One region of the Oceanobacillus sp. FSL K6-0251 genome, then DNA from elsewhere that is predicted to be linked to it. Evidence: riboswitches for the same ligand, from Rfam matches in the RefSeq annotation. Region 1 holds a riboswitch; each other region holds the start of a gene.

Region 1 (7,595 bases):
AATAACTACGAAGTAACTGGTGATTTAACATTAAAAGGAACAACTAAACCGGTCACTTTGGATGTTGTTTTTGAAGGTCAAAGTAAAGATCCAATGAGCGGAAGCATTGTTGCAGGCTTCAGCGGTTCAACAAGCATCAACCGTAAAGAATTCGGTTTAACATGGAATGCTTCTCTCGAAACTGGCGGAGTTCTGGTAGGAGAAGAAGTAAAAATCAACTTTGAATTAGAATTACAAAAGGCTGAATAATATCACTAGCCTTTCCATCATAAAACAGCAAGCCCCTGATTTTACGCTGAGCAGTAAAATCAGGGGTTTTTTGCCTGAAAAAGAGAAGCATCGCGACTCGTATAAACAGCGACCGTCATCACTCCTTCTTCAGCCCTTGCTTGAATCAGCACCGGACGGTTATATTTATTACGGAACGCAAAATCCGGCCCCCACCAGCTCACTGTAGCATCTCTGCCCTTCGGAACATAAGGGACCTCTCTGCTGTGTGCATAGCGTTCGGTTATTTCAATGCCTTGCAGATCCACCGCATTAAATAATGTTGAGGATACCTGGCAAATCCCTCCGCCAATATCTTCACTAAACTCCCCTTTTACGATTACCGGAGCCGGCAGGTAACCTCTTTCTCTTGTCCGCTCTCCCACGATTTCATTAAAGGAAAAATGCTCACCGGGAAAGATCACTGTATTATTGATTGCATCTGCAGCCAATTCAATATTGCGTGTTCTTTCAGTATTCCCTTTTTTAAACCTTGTCGTAAAACGATTTAACTCTTTCTCCTTTAATTCTTTTAAAAGGTCTTCATTCACGCGTGCCGGAATCATTTGTTTTGGTACTTGTAGCCGGTTTTTCCCTGCCCCGCCATAATAAGCTTCGTTAATCAGAGTATGAAATTGGTTTACGTCCAGGGTAAATCCTTGTTTTTCTTTGATAATTTCTCCATTTTTATCTATATAAGCATTTTCCGGTTTTTTATAGACCTGCTCCTGCATATATTTTGTTAACCCTTGAATCTCATTCCAATCCAATAACGCTTCATCCATTTCAAATATATACGGCTTTAAATCGATAAGCCAAGAATCATCCTGTTCATCATAAAGTTCCATAACAGCAGCATTCGTTGTATGAGGAAATATAAGAAATAAAAATAGCAATAAAAGTACAATCGTTCGCATCATGACACACCCCTTAAGACTTAGTATGTTTGGGATGCTTTATTTCTATACAGTGAATAAGCTAGGATTTACTGTTACGCGGTGGAGAGTATTCCTTGTTAAAAAGCAAAAAAATTGCCGGGAGATTATCCCGGCAATTTTTAAAAGCTTATCTAAAGTCCCTGTTGTCTTCTAAATATTCACTTGCAACACGGTAGCCTACCAGGGCTGTCAGAGCAAGTAGAACGTAACATAATAAATTCTTCATATCGCTTACCTCCTGTGGAGTAATTTATCAAATACAACTTCAATTCGAATGTTATTTGGTTATTAGAATGGACGGAATTTACCTTTTTTAAGTAATGTTTTAGCACCGCCGACTAAGAATAGAGAACGGTCATCAACAACTTTTTTCATTGCTGCCGCTGCTTTACCGCTTAGTTTTTTACCATCAAGCACGTTTCCGATACCATCAGATAAGCCAAGAGATGCAACTGTTCCTTTGTTAGAGAAAACAAAGTCAGTAATCACTTCATCACGAATCAATGCAACAATGTTATCTGCTGCTTTCGCGCCTTCTTGTACAGCCAGCTGACCAGTTGGAGGGAATGGTTTTCCAGTTTCCGGATCCATTGTCCATGAGCAGTCTCCAAGGATAAAGATATTTTCTTCTCCTTCTGGACGTAAATCTAATCCAACATTTACTTTTCCTTTGAATAATTCAAATCCGGATTCAGCCAATACCGGGTTACCCATTACGCCGCCTGTCCATACAACTGTACCAGCTTTGATTAATTCGTTATCTTCGCCGACAACAAATCCGTCTTCTGTACATTCTTTGATGGCAGTACCAATACGGAATTCTACGCCACGATTTTCTAAGGACTGTTTTCCGTAAGAAACTAAATCTTCATCAAACATAGGTAAAATAGATGGCATTGCCTCTACGTTAATAATTTTTGCTTTGCTGCGATCGATATCGTATTTTTTACATAGCTCAGGTACTTTGTCTGCAAGCTCACCAACAAATTCAATCCCTGTGAATCCGCCGCCGCCGACAACGATGGTAAGCTGCTCGTCACGTTTTTCTTCGCTTGAAGAATACTGAGCAAACTGATATTCAATGTGCTCTGCAATTAATCGGCTGGAATCAATATCTGTGATTGCATAAGCATTCTCTTCCATACCCGGAATGCCAAATGAGTTGGATACAAATCCAAGTGCAAATACAAGATAGTCATAAGCCACTTCGCTGTTTTCAAGAACAACGCGTTTTTCCTCACGCTTCACTTCCGTAACGGTATCGTAAATTAAACGTACACGCTTAGGGTTAACTACATCTGTTAGCATAAAACGTGCCTGATTCGGGGTAATCGTACCCGCTGCTACTTCATGTAACCATGTACTTTCATAATGGTAATTATGTTTGTTGATTAACACAATCTCAGCTTCTTCAGGAGACAGCTGTTGAGTTAAACGTCTTGTTGCAACTAATCCAGCATAGCCTGCACCAAGAACGACTACTTTTGGTTTACTCATAATTCATCTTCCATCCTTTCTATCTTCCACAAATAAAATGTAATGTAATTTCGAACTATCACGTTTAATAGTCACTGCATCTATTATAATATCAAATTTTGCGGGATTAGGCTAATTTTCATTATAATTTCTTTAGAAAACTTAGCGAAACTTGTTTTATCAAAGAACCCGCATGATATATATGCTTATTAATAGGTGCGAAAGTTGAGATTTTAATATTAAAAAACTGCAAATTCGCCAGGCTACAGCAAATTCGCAGTTTTATTTTACCTTATTAATTTAATTATGAAACAGCTGCTTTCTTTCGTAATTTAATCAGCATAGATGGATGCAGTATCGACCTCAGAACCTTTGTGCTCTTCAGAACCTTTATCTGTTTCTGAGTCTGAGTTTTCTCCCTCTTCTTCAGTCTCATGCTCTCCATTATTTTCTTCTTCTTCAGGATTTCCTTCCTCTGATTCCGGCTCTTCACTCTCTACATCTTCAGAATCGGGTTCCTTGTTGTTTGCATTATCATCGTTGCCATTTTCTTCCTCTTCCGGCTGTTTCGGCGGTTGATCCGATTTATCTTTTGAATCTTCTTTCTCTGAATTCTCTTCATTCCTGTCATTTGTGCCGGGCGCCTCAGTTTCAGCTCCAGAATTATTGGAATCAGAAAAGCGGCTATTTTTTTCAGATTGATTCTGATGTACAGAAGCTGTGGAACGTTGCGTATTATTCGATTCTGATTCTCGGCTTTCTGTATTCTCATTATTTTCACCAGCTGCGTTTTCCTTATTTGAAGCGTTACTGCTTTGTTCACTGTCAGCTGGCTCATCATTTGTTATTTGATTAGATGATGCTTCCTCAGAAGCTATATAATCTTCTTCCTGCACCTCTGTTTCTGGATTTGTGTATGTTTCTTCCTCTGTTTCGGTACCTTGAGTCACAGTACGCTCTTCCTGCACTTCTATTTCATTGTCTTCCTGCTGAAGTATGTTGCGATAATCTAAATTAGCTGTTTGATAAATTTGTTCATTGTCTCCTAATAACCGATTATTCCAGGAGGTTGTAAAAATCTCTACGCTTTCTCCAGTTTGTCCAGTTCCGTCTTCTGTACTCACTTCCATTGAATATTCTACAGAGCGGTTATCCTTATAAATCCCCATGCCAATGATGATAATACAACCTGCTAACATAGAAATGTTTACCCATAATAGCTTTTTTTTGCGCATATATCTTCTTCCTTTTTAAATAGTTTCATTCGGATATTTATTATTTCACCCTTTTTATTATCAGACATATCCAACTCATTCAGAGTAATTGTCCATTTTATAACCATTCAACAATACGTTCACTACACTACCATTGTAATCGTCATCGGAGTCCTTTTCAAATACTTTTCGTTTTTTTCAAGCTTCTTCTTTCTATACACAGCCTCTAAGCCAGTGTTGCCGGCTTTTTCATTTTTAAAAAAATCAAGACTTGATTTTTTTTCCTCGCTCTTGTAAAGTTAACGTAATTATAATTTAATAAAATTCCAATTCTTATCCAGAGAGACGGAGGGACTGGCCCGACGATGTCTCAGCAACCAGCTGCTTCTAGCAAGGTGCTAATTCCAGAAGGGAACTCCCCTTTAAAGATAAGATATGTATCATCACGATATCATACCCTTCTTATCTCATCTCTGGAATAAGAAGGGTTTTTTATTGATTTCACATGGGAAAATCATAAGAAAACAGCATATTCGCGAAAGATAAGCGAATTCATGTTTCTGGATTGAGGAGGCTGAAGGAAAATGAGAAAAATAGAAACAGCATTAGTACAGTTAGGTAATAAAACGGACGAACGGACAGGGGCTATAAATCCGCCTATTTACATGTCAACAGCTTATCAGCACCAGGAAATTGGCCATTCCACAGGTTATGATTATACGCGTACCAAGAATCCGACCAGATCTGTTTTAGAGGAAGGTTTCGCAAAGCTGGAAGAAGGAGATGCTGCTTTCGCCTGCAGCTCAGGAATGGCAGCTATTCAATTAGTTCTCTCCTCCCTGTTTCGTATGGGCGATCACCTTATCGCGACAAAAGATATCTACGGAGGAACTTACCGTATTTTTAATCATTTTGAAAAAGCTTATAATATTTCCGTGACCTATGATGTCTGTCAAAATATCACGGAAACAGAACGATGTATTAACGAAAATACAAAGGCTATCTTTTTAGAAACACCGACGAACCCGTTACTTCAGGAGGTGGATATTGAAAAGTATGCGGAGCTGGCTAAAAAGCATAACCTGCTGCTTATTGTTGATAATACATTTTTAACACCTTATCTCCAGCAGCCAATTACGCTTGGTGCGGATATTGTAGTGCATAGTGCGACAAAATATATCGGCGGCCATAATGATGTTTTAGCCGGTCTGGTCGTAACCAAAAGTCCTGACCTTTCCGAAAAATTATTTGAAATGCATAATGCGTCAGGAGCAACATTATCTGCTTCAGACAGCTGGCTGCTTGTCCGCGGGTTAAAAACACTTGCATTGCGTATGCAGCGTCACGAGGAAAACGCACAAAAAATTGCTGCTTACCTGCGAGACCACTCGTCAATTGGACAGGTTTATTATCCAAATAAAGGCGGCATGCTTTCATTTTGTTTAGAAGATGCCGACCAGGTGCGTTCTTTCTTAGCTAACCTCAACTTAATTGTATTTGCCGAAAGTCTGGGCGGTGTAGAAAGCTTTATTACCTATCCTACAACACAAACACATGCCGATATGCCGGAGGAAGAAAGAGATAACAGAGGAATCGGTGATGACCTTCTTCGTTTCTCTGTAGGAATTGAAGATGCGGAGGATTTAATAGCAGATATTGAGCAGGCGCTGCAGGTTGTCAGTAAAATTTAAAACAATACCCCAAAAAAGAGGCAGCTCATTTTAAAGCTGCCTCTTTTTTAGAGTAAAGATGAAATTATATTCTTCCTTACATATTATTTAATTTGCTCAACATTCAACATATGGAAGCATACAGCCATTTCATCGTATGCTTCCATAATTTAAGGTTCATTTAAGGTTCGTTACCCTTTTATTAAACCTAAATCCACTTTCCATTGTAACCATTGCAGCTGTCTCGTTTTACGAGGTAAGAATTGACGAATATCTTCCTCATGGTACCCAACTTGGAATCTTTTTTCATCCACCAAAATTGGACTTTTCAGCAGTCTTGGGTATTTGTGAATTAATTTCAATAAAGTTTGCAGAGACAAATCCTCTACATTCAAATTCAATTCTTTAAAAATTTTAGAACGGGTTGAAAGTATCTCATCCGTGCCTTCCACAGTCATTTGTAAAATATTCTTTAGTTCGTCAATTGTCAATGGTTGATGTAAAATATTTCGTTCCTTATAAGCAATTCCATTTTTGCGAAACCATTGTCTCGCTTTTCTTGTAGATGAGCAAGATACTCCGTAAATATGCACTGTCATATTCATTCTCCTTATTATTTGACATATTCATTACAAGATTCAAAGTGATTATGATGAAATGAAAGTAAAACATTTCTGCTTCTTCATTCCATTTTTTCTATCTTAGTTTCACTTTAGCATGGAAATGTGGTAAAACTATGGTAAGGTCATAAAAAAAACATGAAATGAAGCTTAATTCATCGAAATAAAGCTTGCTGCTATTATTCCTTCGCTCTATAAATATGCTTCCCCGGCTTCACGATTCCACAATACGCCCTTAAACTTCTGTTTAATAACAGCTTAAATCAAATAATGAACCCCCCCAAAAAACAAATGACAAAGGTCAACACCATTCTTCTATCTCCGCCATTATCGCAACCAGTTCATCTTCTAATTCTTTTCCTGTATCCGTATCTAATAAATGATTAAATAAGATGGAAAAGATAAGCCGTTCTCCCTTTCCATTGGTTACATAACCGGAAAGAGTGCTGACACCTTCAATGGTTCCTGTTTTTGCCTGAACATCCAGTCCCTTCATACGTTCACGTAAAGTGCCTCCAATCATTTTATCGGCTTCTCCAGCTGCCGGCAGACTGGCTAAAAATTCAGGGAACCACTTTTCCTGCTGGATTTCGTACAGTAAACGCGTCAGTTCTTCGGCTGGAATAAAGTTAGCTGCTGAAATTCCGGAACCATCCTTTAACTGGATTGTATCCAGATTGATTGAATAGGTAGCCAGAGCTTCTTTCACTGCTGCCAGACCCGATTCCCATGAACCGTCATCATATGTTTTACGCCCTAATTCTTTTGTGAGCATCTCACCAATCCCATTATTGCTAAGCTTCATAAAGGGAATAATAATGCCAGTTAATGGCGGTGACTGTTTATGGTAAATACACGCTGCATCTCCCTGAAGCTTTCCTTTTTTTATCCGGCCTTCTAACGCAATACCTTCCTTTTTTAATATTTGCCGGATTGTGTCTGCGATATAATTTTCAATATGTTTAATAGCCATATATACTTCCTGCTTTCCTTCTTTCCTGCCGATTTTTCCTGATATAAAAAAGTGATTTGCTGAATTATTCCGCCTTACAATCAATGCTTCTTCATCTGCTTCTTCTGTCGTTACAGCATCGTTGGTCACCGTAATTCCTTCCGTATGCGGCAGGATTTCTATCTTTGGGGTTGTATGCAATTTTTCCGGGGTAATGATTAATTTAATAGCATTCGTATCATAATCTGTATCTGGAGCAAGTGTTAAAGCAGATACTTCTGAACCATACCCGTATTGCTGATCAGCCCAAATTAAATCATCAGACCAGCGGATATCATCGTACCAGCTGTCATCAAGAATAAAGTCTCCGGATATATTTTTGATCCCACGCTCTTTTAAAGAAGCCACAAACTGTTTATAATCCTTTTCTTGTAAAGTCGGGTCTCCCTTTCCAACCA
Region 2 (7,595 bases), 1.6 Mb from region 1:
CAGAGCGTCTGTTATTCCCATTTTCCGGCGTTGTTCATCAGGAATCACAGCATGTGTCATGGTTGCCGGATGCTGAATCAATGTTTCTGTATCTCCAAGACTGACAGCGATGTTTATAAATTGAAGTTTATTCAGAAAAGTCTGCGCTTCTTTCTTTCCGCCGTCTATCTCAAAAGATAAGGTGCCTCCGCCAGATTTCATTTGTTTTTTCATAATTGAATAGCCTTCCGCATCCAGATCACCCGGATAAAATACATGCTTAATCTTTGGATGCTGCTTTAGTTTTTCTGTAATTTGCAGGGCATTATCCGAATGTTTATCCATTCGGAGCGGCAATGTCTTCATTCCGCGAACAACCAGCCAGGCATCAAACGGCGAAAGCACACCGCCAATATCCTTTTGCGTCGTTGCTGCGATTTGCTCCATTAATTCGTGATTTCCTGCGGCGATGCCCGCAATCACATCACCATGACCGCTTAAATATTTTGTCGCGCTATGCACTACCACATCTGCCCCCAATTCCAACGGACGCTGCAGGTACGGTGTAGAAAATGTATTATCCACCACAACTAAAATATTATGCCGCTTAGCAATATCAATCACTAATTTCAAATCAATTACTTCCATTGTCGGGTTAATCGGCGTCTCAATATAAAATACCTTTGTTTCTGGCCTGATTTTTCCCTCTATACTTTCCGCATCTGTCATAGCTATATAATCTGTCTGGATATTATATTTTTTATCCATCATCGACAACAGTCCAAAGGTACAGCCGTATAGTCCGGACGAGCAAATAATATGGTCATTTGCTTTGGTGAGTGCAATCAAAACGGCAGATATGGCAGCCATCCCCGAGGCAAATGCCAGTCCTTTTTCAGCCTTTTCCAATGCGGCCAGCTTTTGTTCCAGTATTTGCACGGTCGGATTACTGACACGCGTATAGACATGTCCTTCTTCCTCTCCGGCAAAACGTGCCTCCCCCTGCTCCGCTGTGTCAAAGGTAAATGTAGATGTTTGAAAAATGGGCGGTGTTAAACTGCCAAGCAGCTCTTTGGAATCGTACCCTTCGTGAATCATTGCTGTTTCCATATGTTTAAACTTTTTGCTCATTTATATTCTCCCCGATCCTGATAAAGGTAATAATTCAGATAAGTCTCTCTCTTTATGATAAAGTATTCCTGTGCTGTTGGAAATGTTTCCGGCTCAAAAAAATATCTAATATTTCGTACAAAGAAAACAAAGCTCCCGCTCCATGAAGCTTCGTTTTACGGAATACATTATTTAAAAGTTATTGCTTCCTGCCTCATAAAGTTTTAATATTGGTTTTAGTTTAATTTTTTCAGAAGGCAGGAATGGATAATGGAGGATAAATCTTTACAACAGGGAGCGGTTATTACCTTTGCTGCTTATTTATTATGGGGAATCTTTCCAATCTATTGGAAGTTTCTTGAACATGTTCCAGCTGGCGAAGTACTAGCCCACCGGATTGTCTGGAGCTTAATTTTCATGATTTTTTTAGTACTGGTGACAGGTAATTGGCGTGAACTGATTGAAACGGTCCACGAGCTGAAAAAAGATAAAAAGAAAACCATCGCTATCATTACAGCTTCCATCGTTATATCTATTAACTGGTTTCTATTTATTTTTTCGGTTCAGCATGGACATGTGCTGCAGGCCAGCTTAGGGTACTATATCAATCCTTTGATCAGCATTTTATTAGCGGTATTTGTATTGAAAGAAAAGACAACGAAAGGACAGGTCTTATCGTTCATCCTTGCCGGTATCGGCGTACTTTATTTAACACTGAGCTATGGTGTGTTCCCTTGGATTTCGCTGTTATTGGCCATCACCTTTGGCTTTTATGGATTGATTAAAAAAACACTCCATCTGCATGCAATGTATGGACTTACTATTGAAACACTTGTAGTGGCTCCGATTGCTCTATTGTATTTACTATTTGTTCCGTCAGAAGGATCTTTTACTTTTTCTCCTTTGTTTACATCGGACAATCTTTTACTTATAGGCGCGGGGGGTGTTACAGCAATACCTTTACTGCTGTTTGCTGCAGGGGCCAAACGGATTCCATTGGCAATGGTTGGCTTTTTACAATATGTGGCACCGACAATTATGTTCTTTCTGGGGGTATTTCTATATAATGAAACCTTTACGGTACATCATATGATTACCTTTGCTTTGATTTGGGCTGCACTTATTATCTATATGGCCAGTATTTACCGGGATGCACCGCGGAGAAAAAGAAGAAAGGCATAGTTTTCAGCCAGTAACGGCCCGGTTCGTCCAAAGGCCTTTAGGTCATACTTTTGTGATAATTCCTTCAGTAAGGATGAAAGAAATCCCCGCTGAAGGAAGATTCACTTTATTTCATCTATTAATCCCTAGTAAAACACTTGACTTTTAACCTGTAAAACTATATACTCGCAAGTAATTTCAAAATATTTAGCAGAATCTCTTATGAAGAGCGGCGGAGGGAATAGGCCCTGTGAAGCCCGGCAACTTGAACATTCAGGTGCTCCATCCTACAGATATATCATCTGAAAGATAAGAGAGGGTTCTAAGTCAGTTATCAGAGCTCTCTTCATTATAGAAGAGAGCTTTTTTCAGGTAAAAGAGTGTTTTCAATAAAAAGGGAGGAAATACAATGTCAAACTATCCAGTACAGCAAGACGAAACGATTTTGTTACACGGGGGGCAGGTTCCAGACCCGACAACCGGAGCACGTGCTGTTCCAATCTATCAAACAACCTCTTATGTTTTTCGTGATACAGAGCATGCACAAAACTTATTTGGATTAGCAGAGCCAGGTAATATCTATACTCGAATTATGAATCCGACGGTAGATACATTTGAGCAGCGGATTGCACAATTAGAAGACGGAGTCGGTGCTTTAGGTCTAGCTTCCGGGATGGCAGCTATTACGATGGCGATTTTAAATATCACCCGTGCCGGTGATGAGATTATCGCGGACAGCAATCTATATGGCGGGACGTATAACTTATTTGCCAACACGCTCCCCCGTTATGGAATCAATGTAAAATTTGTAGATGGAACTGACCCGGATGCTATTGAGGCTGCAATTACAGATAAAACAAAAGCAATTTTTGGAGAAATCATCACTAATCCAAGTTTATATGTTTTTGATGTCGAAACGGTGGCTGATATTGCTCATAATCATCGCATTCCTTTAATTATTGATAATACATTTGCCCCTTATTTTGCCAAGCCGTTAACCTGGGGTGCGGATATTGTGGTTCACTCCGCCACGAAATGGATTGGCGGACACGGCACAACCATCGGCGGTGTCGTTGTCGACAGCGGCAGATTTGATTGGAATAATGATAAATTCCCTGATTTTATCGAGCCGGATGAGAGCTATAATGGCTTAAAATATGCGGATTTAGGTCCTGCTGCATTCATTACCAAGCTGCGCGTCCAATTATTACGTGACATCGGACCTGCGCTTAGTCCGCAAAATGCCTTTTTATTACTGCAAGGCCTGGAAACTTTACACTTACGCATCAGGAAGCATAGCGAAAATGCAGAAAAAATAGCAGCTTACCTGGAAAATCACCCTGCTGTAGAATGGATCAACTACCCGGGGCTGGAATCACATCCCTCCCATCAGCTTGCTAAAAAATACTTAAAGGGCGGTTTTGGGTCAGTTATTACATTTGGTATTGAAGGCGGACGAGAAGCAGGCCGTACTCTAATCGATAATGTGCAGCTCTGGTCTCATGTCGCCAATGTGGGGGATGCCAAATCGCTTATTATCCACCCTGCTTCTACAACCCATCAGCAATTGACAGATGAGGACTTGGCAAAAAGCGGTACAACGGAAGAATTGGTCCGTTTATCCATTGGTTTAGAGTCATTTGACGATATTGTAGCTGACTTGGATCAGGCCATTGATAAAGCAACAGGAAAATCACAGGGCAATCAAAAATCAGCCGAGGAAATAGCAGTGCAAAATTTACTTCAATCCCCATTTGACCGCAGCGAAGGTGTCCGCAAAAAGCGGATTATTACTGTCGGCATCGCGGACGAAGAAATTGTTCCTCTCTATAAATTAGGCTATGAGGTAATTCCTGCGGCAGATATCGATGAAGTGACAACAGATATATTAACAGGAGCTGATGCAATATGGCTGCAGGAAGGTAAACAGACACCAGAAGAAAACGCAGCTTATCAGGGCACGATTTTATTCACAGCTTCTGCTCCTGAAGTATCATCTGAAGTGTTTATTCTTTCGACCGTTCAGCCGGCGCAATTTGCTCTTGAATTACGCAGCTCCGGACGTTAAATACAAAAACAACATCCTTCCCCGCCTTTCTTTTATAGAACATTTCCATGTTTTATTGTTAAGAAAGGCGGGTAATTTTATCATGGAGAAAAACAACACTCCCACTGATTGATGTTTCGTTTTATGTTATACTATAATGTGGTTACGTCTTCTAGCTTAAAAATTAGAAGGCGTTTTTCATTTAATCTGTTTAGTATTGATTATCCTTGATTAAAATAAGACTATAAGAAGACGCATATATTCTATGAAACTTTACCAATCCATTTTGCAAATACACATATAACAAATTTAATTTCCTTTTCGTATTCTTAGGTAATTTTATTTGTTCCAACATAAACTAGAAGAAAAGAACACGTAGGTGTGATGATGAAAATGACGAAAAAGAAATGGTTTATTCTCATTAGCTCCACTCTGATTACCGCTATTGCTGTTTTTGCAATTTTACAGCTGCCCTATTTTCAATTAAACTCGGAACAACGGGAAAAAGAAGAAGCATTAAGAGAACAAATTACGCCTGAAGAAACAGAAAATGAGGAAGAAACACCCGAAGAGAGCGAAGAGGTTATGGGGGACGTTGAAGAGCAGGAAAATACTCCAATCGCTGTCGACGAAGATTTAGAAAATACATTTGAATTTGCTTCGGAGGAAGATGTAGATATTGTGGCACTCGGAGACTCCCTGACGCAAGGGGTAGGGGACGATACAGATCAGGGAGGGTATGTCGGGATATTAGACAGAACACTCCAGGTTCTTGATACCAACGTTCATTTTCAAAATTTCGGAAAGCGCGGAAACCGAACGGACCAGCTGCTTCACCGTCTGGAGGAAGAACCTGCATTAGCTGAGGCTTTAGAAGAAGCAGATATGATTATCATAACCATCGGTGCGAATGATATTATGCAAGTACTGAAGGAAAATATCATGGATTTAGAGATCAGCTATTTCAATGAAGAACAAACATCCTATGAAGAACGATTACATGAGATATTTGATACGATCCGTTCCCTTAATGAGGATGCTTCTATTTATCTATTAGGTATATTTAATCCTTTTAAAAATTATTTTGAGGATATCCCGGAATTGGATCAAATCGTTCTGAATTGGAATGATATCGGAAGAGAAATTGTCAGCGAAAATGAAAACAGCACTTTTGTTCCAATTGATGATTTATTTGATGACGATGCTGCAGACTTATTTGCAGAAGATAATTTCCACCCTAATTATGACGGATATTATTTAATGGCTGAACGTATTCTGGAATATTTTAATTAAGTTGGGATGAAAACATAATGAGAATAAAGAACAGACAAATAAAAATCAATAATAAATGGAGGGCCGGGTTTTTCGGTCTCCTCATCTTTAACGGCCTTATCCTGCTGGTTCTGCTGGTACTTATTTTTTGGCCGGTTTCCAATAATGCATTCCCTCCAAATACCATGATAGACGAGCAGGAAAGCTCTGAGTTTTATATTCAGACAACCAAGCAAAACTTAAATAATCTAGTCAATGCTTATATTGAAAAATTACTGGAGGGAACAGAGCATCATTACCGTATTTTGCTTGAAGATGATGTGCATCTGATGGGAGAACTGCCTGTTTTCTCCTCTACGGTGCCTTTATCCGTCCGTTTTGAACCGATTGAACAGGCAAATGGGGACCTTATCCTACAGCAAAAGTCGATATCCGTTGGACTGTTAGAGCTGCCGAACAAAAAAATCATGGAATATATGGATCGCTTTTTGCCAATGCCTGAATGGGTAACTATTGATCCAGACAGCCAGGAAATTTATGTAGCTGTTACTGATATGGAATTACAGGGGAATTTCGATGTTGCTGTACACCATATGGACTTAGAAGCAAATAATATTACCATGAAACTTGTCGTCCCTTATGAAACTCTTGGCATTCAAGATGTCAGCATGGACGCGATGCAGGACTTGTTTGAATGAAACCCAAAAAAGCACAGCGCCTCCAGTGAGACGCTGTGCTTTTTAGATGCCTTATCATGACATTTATAAATTAGAAATATAAGATAATGATGGCTGTTCTGTCAGTGATAACGAATCTATGTCTTTATAATGTAATAATACCCCTTCATAGATAAGCTTTAAATTAGGAGCACTCCGAATATCCTCTGGTGTTGTAAAATAAGGATCTTTTGTCAGCGGAAGGCTCGTTACATTTTGTAAAATGGTTGCCACAAACTGTGAGCAAAAAAAGGCTGTCTGCCGTGTAATTTTTATTTTCATCATAACCCCGAACAGACCGATAAAATTATAACGGTATTTCTCTTTATCAATCTCTATATGCTGAATAAAGGTTTTAATATATTCATATTCTTTTTCAGTGACTTTAAGCTCGTAAATTTCACACCTGGACTGATTTAAGTACGGCGAGAAAATATCCTCCTTCACAAAGCCGCCGATAAATGGGTTATTAGGCTGTTTTCTCCCAAAGCTATAAACTTCTGTTAATTCTCTATCTAAAGCTATAGAAACATGGTTTAAAGGCTCATGGGTATACAGATGAATTAATCGTGACAGATAGCTTCCTGTATCGGTAAACAGCAAATAAACCGACTTGCTTTTCATCTACGTGTTCCCCCTCTTTGGACATACCCCTTTTTATTAATATATACAAAAGCTTTTTAATATACAACAGCTGATACAAAAAATTAGGTAAACTAGTAAACCTAACGTTTTTCAGCAAAATTGCTTTTTTCAAATCACTGCATCCTTCATTAATGAGGAAATGTCGTGTTCATTTTTTTCTCTTCTATATAAATTGTTCTTCTACCATTTATTTACGTATTACATTTAAAAAAAGTTTCATTGGCTGTTCTAAATCGGCATGATTTTTTCTTAATATGCTTTCGATACGCCTTGTACTTTTTCATCGCAGCATCAGATTCCTTTCGGTCGCTTGCTTTCATCTATCGATATTTCTTCAGCATGTTCTTATTTCCTAGTATATGAAAATAATCTGAATTGGCATCCCGCTTGTGTACCATTTTTTGCTGGCATTCACACCTCTTTGCTTCCCAACCCGGTTTTAGAGGATAATGAATAACATATTTCCTTAACTTACTTTGATGATACCTGTTATTTTACCTTCCTGTAATAACCCAGCGTCATATTTTTGACTAAGCCTTCCGGTCTATTTCTCTGCTCACCTTAAATTATAGGATACGACATCAATTATTTAACCGTCTTATCTTGCATTGTTATCTCAAATAACGTAAGCTTATTCTGATAACGATTTTTTGGAGGCAATATAA
Region 3 (7,595 bases), 780 kb from region 1:
AATAGCTATTACTTTATAATAATAATCACTCTTTCATCGTTTGAAAAGTGTGCCTGTCTATATCTTCACCAAAACAAATAAAGGAGTGCGCAGGAAATCTAAGATGCATACTCCTTTATTTACAAAGAATAATCAATAATAGCCTGTTACAACATTCTTTAATATAGGCATGTTTTCTGTGTTTAAATGCTTCCCCTCCACACATAAAACAATCATCTGAGAATCTGTTCCTGTAGCATGAAGCGCTCCTTTTTCCCAAAATGCTGCTTTACCGGCAGTCAGAGGGATTTTGTTCTCCTCCTCGCCGCAGACCCAGCCTTCTCCAGATACAATCATGAAAAGCTGATCCGTCTGCGCTTCGTGAAAAGGAATATTATCCTCCATTCCCAAATACATATAACTCATTCTTATATCATCGGTATCAAATAAAAGACGATGCGCAATAAATTTCGTTGTCTCTGTATCCATCGATACGCCGGATTCTTGCTCAAACGAAATAATTTTCAAATGAACCGCCCCCTATTCTGATTAAACCCAAAGCCTATTCCGCTTCATAACGAATCATCGTCCACATCCCGATATCCTTAAAGCCTAATCGTTTATAAATATTTCCAGCCGCTGGGTTATCATAAAAAAGACAAAGTGACTTTCCCTCTGCTAATAATGCAGTGCATAATTTCTCCATACATTTCGTTGCATAGCCTTGACGCTCATACCCTGGGCGCGTACAAACACCAACTATCATGGCAGAATGGGAATTTTCAGCGGTTGTCGATGCAGATGCAACCATCGTCCCTTTCTCATCACGAATAAAATAGGTGCGTCCTGTCTTATTTTTCTCTGCATGCTCCCTGGATTCAACAGTTACATTACTTGCTGCAAATTCAGGAATGGAGTCCAGCATCTTTACATTCTCTTCATAATCAACAGGCTGCAAATATTCTACCTGCTCTACTTCTTCTAAATTCACTGGATAACTTAATTTTTCGCAAGCTGCATAGTATGTTTCTTTATGTATACGCACATATTTATCAATATAAGTCTGTAATGGTTTAATCAGATGTTGAAGACCACTCACATTGCACCGCTGTTTATAGTCGTTAATTATCTCTGTAAACCCTTTTACATCATATTCCCCTTCACTGTAAATAATGAAATTCTCACTATAGCGCAGGAGAACAGCGATTAAATCTTCCTGTTTCCATTCTCCCCAGACTTCTTGAATATCCGAATCATAGCCAAACGCTTCAATATCTCCAATAATAAACAAATTTTCTGCAGCCTTAGGCTCAACTAACTCCATTACTTTTGCATGATCCTCTTTTGTCAGCTTTCGTATCATCCTGCTTCCTCCAATAGACGTCAATAGTAGCTTCTACATGATTAAAATCTTACATTCTTCCAGTTAAGACATTATTTCTTCTCTTACTCCTCATCGCATTCCCATCAATCAGAAACATGAATCAATATCTTCCCAGTACTCTTCCTGCTGCTGATAAAATCATGTGCTTCCGCTATTTTTTCAAGAGGAAACACTGTACCGACTTTTATTTCTAATTTTCCGTTCACTATTAATTCAAGGACATTTTGAGATACGGCTTCCAATGTCTCCGGCCTTTCTTTTCTTGTCGTACCTAAGCTGAACCCCAGTACAGACCGGCAGCTCGCGTGCACTTCCTTTGTATTAAAATTTCCAATACTGCCTGATGAATTCCCAAAATGAACCAGCTTGCCAAAATGCGATAAAACCTTCATACTTCTTTCGGTTATCTCTCCAGCCTGCGAATCAAAAATAACGTCTACACCTTTACGATCTGTTGTTTCTTTTATTTTTTCATCAAAATCTGTATATGTATAAACATCATCCGCTCCTAATTCAAACGGCACGCTGCTTTTTTCAAGGCTGCTGACCGTACCAATAATTCGTTTGGCTCCGAGCAATTTGGCCATCTGAATAATCGTTGAACCGACTCCACCGGCCGACGAATGGACTAAAACCGTATCATCTGGAGTTATTTGTGCTAAATCATATGTTAATTTATAAGATAAAAAGCCGACAGTCGGGCATGCTGCAGCCATTTTAAAATCTAATTCATCTGGAATTTTAAAAGTAAGTAACTCCGAGGCCAGGACATATTCCGCATAGGCGCCCCCTTTTGGAAAGCATATAACCCGGTCACCAGGCTTGACGCTTTCTACAGATGCTCCAACCTTCTCGACTACTCCAGCGGCATCTAATCCTAAAATCATCGGGAAATTTGCCTTCGCTTTGTTGCCGGTTCTATTCTTAATATCAGCATAATTCACGCTGGTATAAATCACTTTAATTAAAATTTCATCGGTTTGAGGTTCCGACTTTGGTATTTCTTTGAATTGCAGCACATCTGATCCGCCAAATTCATTCATTATAACCGCTTTCATCTTATTTCCTCCCTTTTTATGTCAGCTCTTTCTTAAACAGAACGCGATCATTGCCAAACCCATCATAATTTGCTTTTACTGCTGCACCATCTACTGTTTTGTCTCCTCGCTCGATCACAAAGCCCATTTTTTGATGAAACGCAATCGATGTTTTATTTACGGGGGAAGTGATAGAGCGGATGATTTTCCGATCAGCCATTTTAACTTTGGCGAAAAATTTCTCATAAAGTGTTTTTCCAATATCTTTCTTTCTGTAATCCGGGTGTACACCTACAAAATGGATATATGCTTCATCTGACTGATCCTGTGATAAAAATCCAATTAAAAAACCTACCATCTCGTCATCTTCTTCTGCGATAAAACTGGTATTCTTAAAATGTTGAAAAAATAATTTAGGCAGCATCCCTGCCATATCACGCCCGCCCCACCAGTCGTTTATCTGCGGAATCAGGACATCATAATCCGAACTTTGCAAACTGCGAATTTCCATTCTACATTCTCCCTTTTATTTGAAACGATGTACTATCATTCGTATAAATTCTTTTATTTCCCATGATCAAACAGCTGAATATCCTTATTGTTATTACTAATATATCAAAAAATTATAATGATTTCTTTCTTTGTTTGAATTTTTTTAGAATTTATATTTAATTTTTCGCGCCCGCATGTTAACCTTAATTTAAATTAGGCTGACAAAGAGAGGACATAATGGCAAATTTATTTTTGTTCATCACCTTAGCTTCCGTTTTCAATACTGGTTTATTAACTCAAAAGTATTTTCATTCAAAACAATCTTCTCTAAATGACTCATAGTACGTATTCAAAAAGTTCGGCAAAAAGGAGATTTGGAAAGCCCACCTCTCCAAATCTCCTTTTTCTCATATCCCTTATTTCCACACATCTTCAGCAATTCGCACAACATGCCGGATTTTTTCCCATTGCTGTTCCTCACTCAATAAATTTCCTTCCTCTGTAGAAGCAAACCCGCATTGAGGACTCAGGCAAAGCTGATTCAACGGTACATAGCCCGCCGCTTCTGTAATTCTTGCTTTAACAGCTTCCGGATCTTCCAGCTCGCTGAACTTAGACGTGATAAGACCCAGCACAATAAATAAATCATCACGGTTCACATGACGCAAGGGTTCAAATCCTCCCGAGCGGTCATCATCAAACTCCAGGAAAAGACCATCCACCTGTAGGCCGCCAAAAATCGTTTCTGACACCGCCTCGTAACCGCCGCTTGACATATAGGTAGATTGGAAATTTCCCCGGCAAATATGCATTGTTACCAGCATATCATCTGGTCTGTTCGCAATCGATTCATTGATTGCTCTCGCACATAATTCAGCTGTTTTCTCTGGATTTCTTCCTTTTTCAATCAACGAATTTCTGCCCTTCTCTGAGAAAAAGGTTGCCCAGGACGTATCATCCAGCTGTAAGTAGCGGCAGCCTTCATCGTATAATGCCTGAATCACCCCTTGATAAGCAGCAACCAGGTCATCAATAATGGCTTCATCATTTTCATAAATTCCTTCTTCAAACTCCGCCCGGAAAAAGAGCATGTTCGGGCTCGGAATCGCAAATTTTGCAACCGCATCTCCAGCAATACCATGCAGGAATTTATAATGCTCAATCATATAATGATTACTAAAACCAATTTTACCGGTTACCTTAATACCTCTTTTTTTCGTTTCCACACCAGTGAATTGCAAGCCTTGTTCCGCGCTATAGCCTTCCACGCCATCTAAGCCTTCCAGAAAATCAAAATGCCACCAGGCACGGCGAAACTCCCCATCCGTCACGGATTGAAGTCCTGCTTCTTTCTGCTGTTCTACCAGTTTGATAATTTCCTCATCTTCCATTTGACGCAATTGTTCTGAGCTGATTTCCCCTTTTGCCTTTTGTGCACGCGCCTCTTTTAAACGCTGAGGACGAAGAAAACTCCCTACATGATCTGCTCTGAATGGAGCCCGTGTATTTTTTGTCTCTGCTGATATTGCCATCGAATACCCCTTCCTCTTTATCTGCTATATTCATTCTATATTCCATTAAAAAAACCCCTTCCGAAAATATAAGAGGTTCGATATGATAAAATCTCTTCTTATCTTCAAGCAAAAATGCTTCTGGAATTAGCACAGTACAAATCAACGTCTGCTGCTAAGGCTTCAGCGGGCCAGTCCCTCCACCTTTCTCGATAAGAATATATGGAATTATACGAATAATTACAGTTTACTTTACATGGAAGCAATGAATTCGTCAAGGAGAATCCCAAAATATAGGAACCTTGCTGCAATTGATTTTAAATCAAGATTACGTTAACTTTTTTTATCGGAAAAAATTTTATAATCTTCACTAATCACAAAAGCAGCCAAATACAAGCAGAAAAATAAAATAGCTGCTCCTTCCCACGATACACTATTCCTCGTAAATAAGGACTCAATAAAAAATTTATAAAAACAAACACTAAGGAACCATTGAGCCACATAACTCATAAGCATTACTTCCTTTGTCTGCTTTATTTTCGCTGCTTCAAGGATTAACATGTATAACAAATCAAACAGCATCCCCAACACATAAGACAGAAACAGAAACCCGCCGAAGTAAAGAAAATTCATAAAAACAGTATCAAAAAATTGTATTTCGATAAGTTTCCAGCCTGCTAAAATATTAGATAATCCATGTGTTATCAACATTGGATTGACGACAATAGCCGTAATACTAGCTATTAGCAGACCAGCAATAAGCAGATTGGCAATAAAGGTCGCAATCTATTTGTTTCTTATTCACAATGGTTAGAGCCCTCCATATGCTATAACACGTTTTTAACGCCAAATCGTATTAACTTTCAAAAAGCACTTATAAATCTTAATAACTGTCTTATATTGCTATATGATAATTTCATTGTTATCATTCTTTGAAGTTTTTTAATATATATCTTTATTTTACCACTATATTTACACATATCTTTTACTAAGACTTCTTTAAGGGATGAAATACACAATTTCGTTCCCCCGTTCTACATCAAAAAAGTACCAGACATCTAACAATGATAAATTGCTTCGATGGCTGGTACTTTATTTACCTTCCTATTTAAATCTTAGCTGACACGATCTCCCGGTTTTATTTCTTCTTTTAATTTAAAAGAAAGAATAAATCCAACGATAGCAATAATTGCTGCTACGATAAAGGATACATTCACACCATGAATAATACCGCTAATATCCTCACCCGGTATAGCTGCAGTCGACATGATTGTTACAAGCACTGCTGTACCGACTGATCCAGCTACTTGGCGGAATGTATTATTCATTGCTGTCCCGTGCGGAATCAATTCGTTAGGCAGCTGGTTCAGTGCCATCGTTGTCATAGGCATCATTACCATGGCAATCGAAATCATGCGAATGGCATTCATGGTTGCCAGATAGTTGAAGCTTGTATCCGCAGATAAATTCGTGAATGCAAAAGTAGTCAAGGATAGCAGTAACAAACCGCCCCGAGCAAGCCACTTTCCTCCGAATCTATCAAAAAGATAACCGGTAATCGGGTTGGAGAATCCCATTATAATTGTACCGGGCAACAAGACAAGCCCAGATTCAAGCGCCGAGAAGCCAACCATATTCTGCATGTATAACGGCAAAATCACATTTGTCCCAATCATCGCAGCGAAGACCAGCATTCCAAGCGCTGTTGCTAACGTGAATGTGCTGTGTTTGAATACCCGGAATTCAAGAAGCGGTTCTTTCAATTTCAACTGTCTGGTAATAAACCAATAGAGAGAAATACTACCAACAACAATCGTTAGAATGACCTGAAGACTGAGCCCCCCAGCGTCACCGGCGACACTGAAACCGTATAGAATTGCACCGAAGCCAACTGTAGAAAGGATGACCGATAAAATATCCAATTTCGGTTTCTTCAGCTCTGTTACGTTTTTCAATAAGAAATAAGCCGCTATCATATCTAAAATAGCAATCGGCAGTACAACATAGAATACACTGCGCCATGGGAACTGATCCACGAGCCAGCCTGAGAGACTCGGTCCAATCGCCGGCGCGAATGCGATAACTAGTCCAAACAGTCCCATTGCTGTACCTCTTCTATGAACAGGGAAGGTAAGGAATAATATCGTCTGCATCAGCGGCATCATAATGCCGGCCCCTGAAGCCTGTAAAATCCGCCCAACCAATAACAATGAAAAGTTTGGTGAAATTGCTGCAATAAACGTACCGATGGTGAATAATCCCATCGCAGTCATAAATAGCTTACGCGTTGTGAATTTATCAATTAAAAAAGCCGTAACTGGAATCATTATCCCATTTACGAGCATAAAAACCGACTGCAGCCATTGCGCTGTACTCTCACTCAAATTCAAATCTTTCATAATAGGTGGAAGTGCAGTCCCTAGCAGCGTCTGGTTCAATATGGTGACAAAAGCACCGGGTAATAATACCGCGAAAAGCGGAATATATTTTTTAATTTCAAATGTATTTTCGCTTTCCATTTTATACCAACTTCCTTACAAAATATTTACTTTTTAATCAACAATAGAACACAATATCATATTTGAAAGAGAACAATAAATCATTCCGCTTATTTTTTAACAGTTTTATTCAATTAAGCCCTCTTTACATCAAAGGATTTTGATTTGGTTAATATGGATAAGCTGATGATAGTTTACACTTTTTAATTTCATAAAAAAACCATTGCATAATCTATTGATAAGATACATGAATGGTTTTAAATGATCTATGATTTATTCTTAGATATACGAAACAGTCATTTTACTTCATTTTCTTTAATCGACTTCGCAATAGCCACACATTTGGGGATTGCCCATATGTAATGTTTAAAAGTATTCGCAGCAAAATATCCATATAAATTACTGGTCTTTGTCCATTTATAATATTTCTTCGTCATAATTTCTTCATTAGTATGGGATTGAATCAACTTCATTACCCGATGATGACTTAACTTCAATTTTTTTATAGCTTGATTCATCGTTACATCCTGATAGTTTTCCCGAATTTGCATATTAAGCGGCTTGATTGTTCTCCACATATAACCTGGTGCCGGTATAAACGGAGTATCTCCATCCATTCCTTCTCTGTACCATCTTTCAAGCATGGCATGCCATTCATATAAATGCATCAATACATCCCGAAAATTTTTATCTC
Region 4 (7,595 bases), 480 kb from region 1:
GGATCAGAATAGAAGCTTTTCCAAAGAGGCAGCATACGCAAAATTGTACGCAACGGAAATGGCATTTCGTGCGGCAAATCAGGCGATTCAAATTCATGGCGGTTATGGTTATATGCGTGAATATGAAGTAGAAAGGCTGCTCAGGGATGCTAAGTTATTGGAAATTGGAGAGGGGACATCTGAAATCCAACGCTTGGTTATTGCAAGACAGCTAGGCTGCTAGAGAAGGAGAGAAGATCATGATACAAAAAGTATTGATTGCTAATCGCGGTGAGATAGCCAGAAGAATTATTCGCAGCTGCAAAGAATCAGGTATCAGGACGGTAGCTGTCTATTCCGAAGCAGATGAGAATGCTTTATTTAAACAAGAAGCTGACGAAGCTTATCCTATCGGTCCTTCACAAGTGCAGCAAAGCTATCTTCAATTAGATAAAATTATAGAAGTGGCCAAAAAAACAAATGCCGATGCAATTCATCCAGGCTACGGTTTCTTGAGTGAAAGCCCTTCATTCGCTGAACGCTGTAAAGAAGAAGGAATTATTTTTATTGGACCGGAAGCGGCTATTTTAAGTCTGATGGGAAGTAAAATTGAAGCTCGAAAAGCGATGATAGCAGCGGGGGTGCCTGTAATTCCCGGTACTGATCGTGCGGTGGAATCGCTGGAAGAAGCGGTCACTTTTGCCGAGCAAATTGGCTACCCTGTGATGTTAAAAGCATCTGCAGGCGGTGGAGGTATCGGAATGGAGGTTGTTCACACTTCGGATGAACTGCGAAAAGCTTTTGAAAATAACTCCAAGCGGGCCTTGTCTTTCTTTGGGGATGGAGCAATGTTTTTAGAGAAACACATAACAAACAGCAGGCATATTGAAGTACAGGTTTTAGCAGATTGTCATCAGCATACGGTTCATTTATTTGAAAGAGAATGCTCTATTCAGCGCCGGAATCAAAAGGTCTTAGAAGAAGCCCCATCGCCATCTATTTCTGAAGCACTTCGCATGAAATTAGGAGAAACAGCTGTTATCGCTGCGGAGGCAATTGATTATAGCAATGCCGGAACAATTGAATTTTTAGTTGATGAATCGGAGCAATTTTATTTTTTGGAAATGAATACACGTATTCAGGTAGAGCACCCCGTCACAGAAGAAATAACAGGGATTGATATTGTCAAAGAACAGATTCGTATTGCCAATCAGCAGGCACTGTCTTTTACACAGGAAGAAATCACCCGAAACGGGCATGCGATAGAAATAAGAGTTTATGCAGAAGATCCCATTCGATTCTTTCCATCGCCCGGAAAAATCACAGCACTGGAACTGCCTGAAGGAGAAGGTGTCCGTAATGAATGTGCTGTTGCATCCGGAGATATGGTAACTCCTTTTTATGATCCAATGATTGCAAAACTGATCGTTTTTGGGGAAAACCGGGCAGAAGCGAGGAATAAGCTGGAAAAAGCGCTTGGTCGATTCAAAATAGAAGGGATAAAAACCAATATACCGATGCTTCAGGAAATTATCACCTATGAGGCATTTAAAAAAGGAAATACACCAACAAACTTTTTAGATAAATATTATCAACCAACTACAGGAGGGAATTAAGATGGAGATTAAAGCATCGATGGCAGGAAATGTGTGGAAGATTACAGTGCAACAGGGAGAGGCTGTGGAAGAAGGGCAGGATGTCGTTATTCTAGAGTCAATGAAAATGGAAATTCCGATTGCTTCAGAGGGAAAAGGGATTTTGAAGGAATGGAAGGTGCAAGAAGGAGATTTTGTTAATGAAGGAGATACGATTGCAATCGTTGACTAAATCAGTTTGGAGTGAACGCCTATGCAACTTGTAAACGTAGAAACAGTGGATAATCATATCGCTGTTATCACATTAAATCGGCCGGAAGCAGCCAATGCATTATCTTTCGCGTTACTAACAGAGTTAGAGAATTGTATTCAAAAAATCAGTACGGATCGTGCTATACGCTGTGTGATTATTACAGCCAGCGGAGAAAAAGCTTTCTGTGCCGGAGCAGATTTAAAAGAACGAAAGGCAATGAATGAGGAGGAAGTTGTTGCTGCTGTACAGAAAATTAGCAGACTTGCCGATTCCATAGAAAAAATAGAGGTTCCTGTAATTGCTGCTATTAATGGCGTCGCCTTTGGAGGTGGACTGGAAATCGCTTTAGCCTGTGACCTGCGCATTGCGGCCAATCATGTAAAGCTGGGGTTGACGGAAACCTCTCTGGCGATTATACCCGGAGCCGGCGGGACACAGCGTTTGCCAAGATTAATTGGAATCGGCCAGGCGAAACTGCTTATTTATACTGCCAAAACAATTTCAGCAGAGGATGCATTAGCCATTGGACTGATTGAGCGGTCAGTCGCCACTTCTTTTTTACAAGACGAAGCAATAAGTATTGCCCGGAAAATAAGCCAAAATGGACCGATTGCTATGAAGCAGGCTAAACAAGCGATTAATCAAGGAATGGATCTTTCGATAGATGAAGCGGTTCAATTGGAACATGCAGCTTATGTAAAACTAATACCGACAAAGGACAGAAAAGAAGGATTGCTTGCATTTCAAGAGAAAAGAAAGCCTGATTACCATGGAAGTTAAAGCCGGAAAGGAGAATGCTTATATGCCTGTGAATCAAGAACTTAAGGAGCGTATAGAAAAAATAAAAAAGGGAGGAAAACAAAAGTATCACGACAGCAATGCTGAAAAGGGCAAGCTTTTTGCTAGAGAAAGAATCCAGCTTCTTTTTGATTCTCATGAGACACTTGAGGATGGTTTATTTGCCAATGCGATGGATGAAGACCTGCCGGCAGACGGCGTGGTTACAGTAACAGGAAAAATAAACGGTCAGACAGTTTGTGCGATGGCAAATGATTCGACCGTCAAAGCAGGAAGCTGGGGACAGCGGACGGTGGAGAAAATTTTACGTATTCAAGAGACGGCTGAGAGGCTGGAGGTGCCCATGGTTTATCTGGTAGACTCTGCCGGTGCCCGAATTACAGATCAAATAGATATGTTCCCGGGAAGAAGAGGAGCGGGACGTATTTTCTATAATCAAATTAAGCTGTCAGGAAGAGTGCCGCAAATCTGCTTATTGTTTGGTCCATCCGCTGCCGGCGGTGCCTATATTCCGGCCTTTTGTGATATCGTTGTCATGGTTGATGGGAACGCATCGATGTATTTAGGTTCACCGCGAATGGCTGAAAAGGTCATTGGCGAAAAGGTTTCTTTAGAGGAAATGGGCGGAGCAAAGATGCACTGTACAACCTCAGGAGTAGGCGATGTTTTAGTAGATACCGAAGAAGAAGCGATTCAATTTGCACAGAAGTACTTAACGTATTTTCCTGCTAATTTTCGTGAGAAGCCAAAAAAAGCAGCATCTGTAGAACCAAAAAGCTTTGATAAGCCAATCAGCGAAATTATTCCAGAAAATCAAAATGCTGCTTTTGATATGTATGAACTGATTGACCGTACAATTGATGAAGGCAGTTTTTGTGAAATAAAAAAGCGGTTTGCTCCAGAATTAATTACTGGGCTGGCCCGTATCAACGGTCAAAGTATAGGAATCATTGCTAATCAGCCACGTGTAAAAGGAGGCGTTCTTTTTACGGATTCAGCAGATAAAGCAACAAAATTTATCCAATTATGTGATGCGTTTGAAATTCCGCTGCTGTTCTTAACGGATGTACCAGGATTTATGATTGGAACAAGAGTGGAGAAGCAGGGAATTATTCGCCATGGAGCCAAAATGCTGTTTGCAATGAGTGAGGTAACGGTACCTAAAATTTCTGTTATTGTCCGAAAGGCTTATGGAGCTGGTCTATACGCGATGTCAGGGCCGGCTTTCGATCCGGATTGCTGTTTAGCCTTTCCAAATGCACAGATTGCTGTTATGGGACCGGAAGCAGCAGTGAATGCAGTAGAAGCAAATAAAATCGCTCAGCTTCCAGAAGAAGAAAGGGAGGCATATATCGCAGAAAAGCAGGCCGCCTATAAAGAGAACATTGATATTTACCGCTTAGCTTCCGAAATGATTATTGATGATATCATTGATCCAGATCATCTTCGGAGCGAGCTGACAAGACGTTTCATCATTTATCAGAATAAGAAAAAGCAATTTACCGAGAGAAAACATGGGGTTTACCCAGTGTAAACAAATAATGGAAACGCTTAGGCTAGAATGTGGTCTAAGCGTTTTTACTGAAAACAAAAGAATATTAATTCACCATAATTGTATTATGTAAACTAAATGATGAATTTTAAGGACACGATGAAAAAAGCTGCTCAATCGATTTAGCATCGTACTCTATAGCAGGAAAATATAATTACATGTGATAAAACAACCAGTCGCCGCTTACAGCAAAAAGATATCTGCTAATATTATCAATAGATTTTGATCAAGAAACGCTTCATTAAATTAAAATTTCCACTTGACATATTTTTTGAATTCGATAACATATAAAGAAATCTTAAAAAACTAAATAATGTAATTCCTTATCAAGAGCCGGGGGAGGAACTGGTCCTATAATCCCGCAGCAACCATTACTGGAAACGCAGTAAAATGGTGCTAATTCCAGCAAGTTTTCACTTGAGAGATGAGGCAGTGTGTAAAGAAACCCTCTTCTCCTGGAAAAGGGGTTTTTTCATTTTTAAACAAGGGTAGGGAGGGAATAATTTCAAAGGGGCAAGCATGGCTTAAAACCGAGTAATTAGATAGGTAAAGTTTAATTATTATGGTGGCTGTAAGAAAATTAACGAGATGGATTTACAATTTGTATGATTTTATCGCAGCACAAATCAGTGGGCAAAGGAAACAGACCAGGTTCACGATGTCCTAGGGCTGAAACTGGGACTGGGACTGCGATTACTCGTCCCATCGAAGAACTTTTGCGATTAACCGTCCTATTATAAAGAGTTGTGCGTCGAAAAACCTTCACTAATTGAAGTTTCACTGTATGACAAACCAAAATTTTAAATGTATGAGGAGAGATTTCATTGACTAAAACAGATAGTTTATATCAAAAATCTTATTTTAACCGGATAACAGAATTAAAAGAATATGCACCGGAAGCGTTTCAAACTTTTTTTGCTTTTAACGATAAAGCATTAGCTGAGGGTGAATTATCAGTTAAATTAAAGGAATTAATTGCGGTAGCCGTAGCGCACATTACGGGGTGCCCGTACTGCATTGATTTACATGTGGGGAATGCTAAAAAAAATAACGCTGATAAAGAGGAAGTAACAGAGGCCATTTTTGTTGCAACAGCTCTAAAGGCTGGTTCAGCGGTTGCTCATGGTGTGAATGCGCTAAATGCGTTTGATGAAGAGGAAAAAGACGAGCTGTACAAAGCATCCTATTTTAATAGATTAACCGAATTTGGTGACATTGATGCGGATACATTCAAGGCATTTGCTGCTTTTGATCATAAATCTATCAAAGCAGGCAAATTGACCGAAAAGGAGAAAGAGCTTATCGCGGTGGCATCAGCACATACCACAGGCTGCCCGTATTGAAGCGGTCAAGATGAAAATTTATGAGAAAAGGAGCTTATCGAAACGATGACAAAACAAATTCACCTGAATGGATTTATTCAAAATTCACCTTCCCCTCACTCGACAGGATTATGGAAGCATGAAAAGGACGAGGGGACAAAACATAATGACCTGTCATATTGGATAGAAACAGCAAAAATCCTGGAACGCGGTAAATTTGATGCCATGTTTATTGCTGATGTGCTTGGAACCTACAGTGTATATGAAAATAGTCATGAAGCAGCTGTCCGGCATGCTGTACAGCTTCCGGCTCATGATCCATTGATTCCGATTTCTGCTATGGCGGCTGTCACTGAAAATCTCGGCTTTGCGCCAACAATTTCTGCTACATATGCACAACCATACGCACTCGCAAGGCAGCTATCTACACTGGATCATTTAACGAATGGAAGAGTTGCCTGGAATGTGGTGACTTCTTATTTAGAAAGCGAGGCAGTCAATCTTGGCCTTTCCAGCCGTCTTCCTAAGGAACAGCGCTATGACCGTGCAGATGAATTTCTCGAAGTCGTTTATAAACTTTGGGAACACAGCTGGGATGACAATGCTGTTGTTCATGATGGCACAAAGGATACATTTGCACAGCCGGATAAGGTTCGTTTGATTAATCATGAAGGTGAATTTTTCAATGTACCTGGTCCGCATTTGGTTGAACCTTCTCCGCAGCGTACGCCTGTTTTATTCCAAGCAGGAGCTTCACCAAAAGGAAGAGATTTTGCAGCGAAACATGCAGAGGCGGTTTTTACTAAAAATCATTCCTTGGATGCGTTAAAGGCCTATGTTGCAGATATTCGAAAACGAACAGAGGAACAGGGCAGAAATCGGCAAGATATATTTGTTTTTCCTATGATTTTGCCAATCATTGGGTCAACGGAAGAAGAAGCGCTGGCAAAGTATGAAGATTTAACAGACCACGTCAGCTACGAAGGAACTGCGTCTCTCCTTTCCGGACATACAGGAATCGATTTTTCAAAATATAATCCGGATCAGTATATTGAAGATATACAGACAGAAGCAGTACAGGGAAATCTGGATATGTATACAAAAGATCCTAATAAGAAATGGACACTGCGGGAAGCTGTTAAAAATCATGGACTCGGCAATGGTACGGTGAAATTTATCGGAACACCTGAACAAATTGCAGATCGAATGGAAGAATGGGCATTTGAAGGTGACGTGGATGGTTTCAATATCGCGCAGACCTATTCTCCGGATACATTTCGGGAATTTGTGGATTTAGTTGTTCCTGAATTGCAAAAACGCGGCATTTACCGGACTGAATATGAAGGGAAGACGCTTAGAGAAAATATGTTTGGAAATGGAACACCCCATTTACCCGATAATCATCCTGCGCGAAAGCTTGGCAGCTTTCAGCCGAGATAACGGAGAAGTACATTTCCTGTTTTACTCGTATGTGCAAGGAGGTCAGAGATGAGTACAATTATGCTTTATACATGGATCGGTTTTGCAATATTTCTAGCTGTCATGCTGATCCTTGGTTACATAAGTGCTAAAAAAACGAAAAACATCAGTGATTTCGCTACAGGCGGCGGAAGTCTGGGACCCTATGTACTGGGCCTGTCCTTTGCTACTACCTATCTAAGTGCAGCAACTTTTCTGGGTTACCCGGGATGGACTCATGACTGGGGATTGTCTAACCTCTGGCTGTTTTTGGCGATGATTGGCGGCGGGCCAATAGGAGTGCTGATGGTAGCTAAAAAAGTAAGAAAGCTGAATACAAAACAAAAGTCCCTTTCCCTGCCGGATTGGCTTGGTGACTTCTATAATAGTGATATTTTAAGAGTGGGAACTGGGCTGATTTTACTTTTTAACATTTTTTATATAGCAGCTCAGTTTGTAGCAGGAGCAAGAATTTTTGAATACCTTTTGGGAATGTCTTATACAAGCGGATTGATATTTATCGCAGTCATTGTTGTTCTGTATGTTTATGCCGGAGGAGCATTTGCTGATATTTATACAGATGCTGTCCAAGCGGTTATGATGGCAATTGCAGGCTTAGCTATATTTATTTCCGGAAT

What was found. Region 1 has a riboswitch for S-adenosylmethionine ahead of MKY45_RS13620 (methionine biosynthesis PLP-dependent protein). Riboswitches for the same ligand answer to the same signal wherever they lie in the genome.
Region 2: linked by a shared signal. The riboswitch ahead of MKY45_RS21020 (O-acetylhomoserine aminocarboxypropyltransferase/cysteine synthase family protein) and the one ahead of MKY45_RS13620 (methionine biosynthesis PLP-dependent protein) in region 1 are both predicted to bind S-adenosylmethionine.
Region 3: linked by a shared signal. The riboswitch ahead of MKY45_RS09830 (5-methyltetrahydropteroyltriglutamate--homocysteine S-methyltransferase) and the one ahead of MKY45_RS13620 (methionine biosynthesis PLP-dependent protein) in region 1 are both predicted to bind S-adenosylmethionine.
Region 4: linked by a shared signal. The riboswitch ahead of MKY45_RS11210 (carboxymuconolactone decarboxylase family protein) and the one ahead of MKY45_RS13620 (methionine biosynthesis PLP-dependent protein) in region 1 are both predicted to bind S-adenosylmethionine.

Annotation. Positions count from the first base shown of each region.
Region 1 is NZ_JBBORS010000001.1:2,704,675-2,712,269, forward strand. Features, by position in the region: gene MKY45_RS13600 (YceI family protein) at 1-249, shown strand, start outside; gene MKY45_RS13605 (VanW family protein) at 309-1,187, opposite strand; gene MKY45_RS13610 (NAD(P)/FAD-dependent oxidoreductase) at 1,494-2,702, opposite strand; gene MKY45_RS13615 (hypothetical protein) at 3,014-3,916, opposite strand; SAM riboswitch class I at 4,226-4,330, shown strand; gene MKY45_RS13620 (methionine biosynthesis PLP-dependent protein) at 4,480-5,586, shown strand; gene spx (transcriptional regulator Spx) at 5,757-6,164, opposite strand; gene dacB (D-alanyl-D-alanine carboxypeptidase/D-alanyl-D-alanine endopeptidase) at 6,487-7,595, opposite strand, start outside.
Region 2 is NZ_JBBORS010000001.1:4,298,537-4,306,131, forward strand. Features, by position in the region: gene megL (methionine gamma-lyase) at 1-1,110, opposite strand, end outside; gene rarD (EamA family transporter RarD) at 1,360-2,271, shown strand; SAM riboswitch class I at 2,468-2,566, shown strand; gene MKY45_RS21020 (O-acetylhomoserine aminocarboxypropyltransferase/cysteine synthase family protein) at 2,660-4,318, shown strand; gene MKY45_RS21025 (SGNH/GDSL hydrolase family protein) at 4,691-5,590, shown strand; gene MKY45_RS21030 (YpmS family protein) at 5,608-6,267, shown strand; gene MKY45_RS21035 (hypothetical protein) at 6,331-6,909, opposite strand.
Region 3 is NZ_JBBORS010000001.1:1,926,186-1,933,780, reverse strand. Features, by position in the region: gene MKY45_RS09850 (cupin domain-containing protein) at 133-507, opposite strand; gene MKY45_RS09845 (GNAT family N-acetyltransferase) at 542-1,342, opposite strand; gene MKY45_RS09840 (quinone oxidoreductase family protein) at 1,447-2,421, opposite strand; gene MKY45_RS09835 (GNAT family N-acetyltransferase) at 2,438-2,911, opposite strand; gene MKY45_RS09830 (5-methyltetrahydropteroyltriglutamate--homocysteine S-methyltransferase) at 3,309-4,424, opposite strand; SAM riboswitch class I at 4,520-4,622, opposite strand; gene MKY45_RS09825 (MDR family MFS transporter) at 5,519-6,922, opposite strand; gene MKY45_RS09820 (ClbS/DfsB family four-helix bundle protein) at 7,198-7,595, opposite strand, start outside.
Region 4 is NZ_JBBORS010000001.1:2,220,632-2,228,226, forward strand. Features, by position in the region: gene MKY45_RS11185 (acyl-CoA dehydrogenase family protein) at 1-223, shown strand, start outside; gene MKY45_RS11190 (acetyl-CoA carboxylase biotin carboxylase subunit) at 240-1,595, shown strand; gene MKY45_RS11195 (acetyl-CoA carboxylase biotin carboxyl carrier protein subunit) at 1,597-1,806, shown strand; gene MKY45_RS11200 (enoyl-CoA hydratase) at 1,828-2,607, shown strand; gene MKY45_RS11205 (acyl-CoA carboxylase subunit beta) at 2,630-4,159, shown strand; SAM riboswitch class I at 4,498-4,608, shown strand; gene MKY45_RS11210 (carboxymuconolactone decarboxylase family protein) at 5,002-5,520, shown strand; gene MKY45_RS11215 (LLM class flavin-dependent oxidoreductase) at 5,566-6,939, shown strand; gene MKY45_RS11220 (sodium:solute symporter family protein) at 6,988-7,595, shown strand, end outside.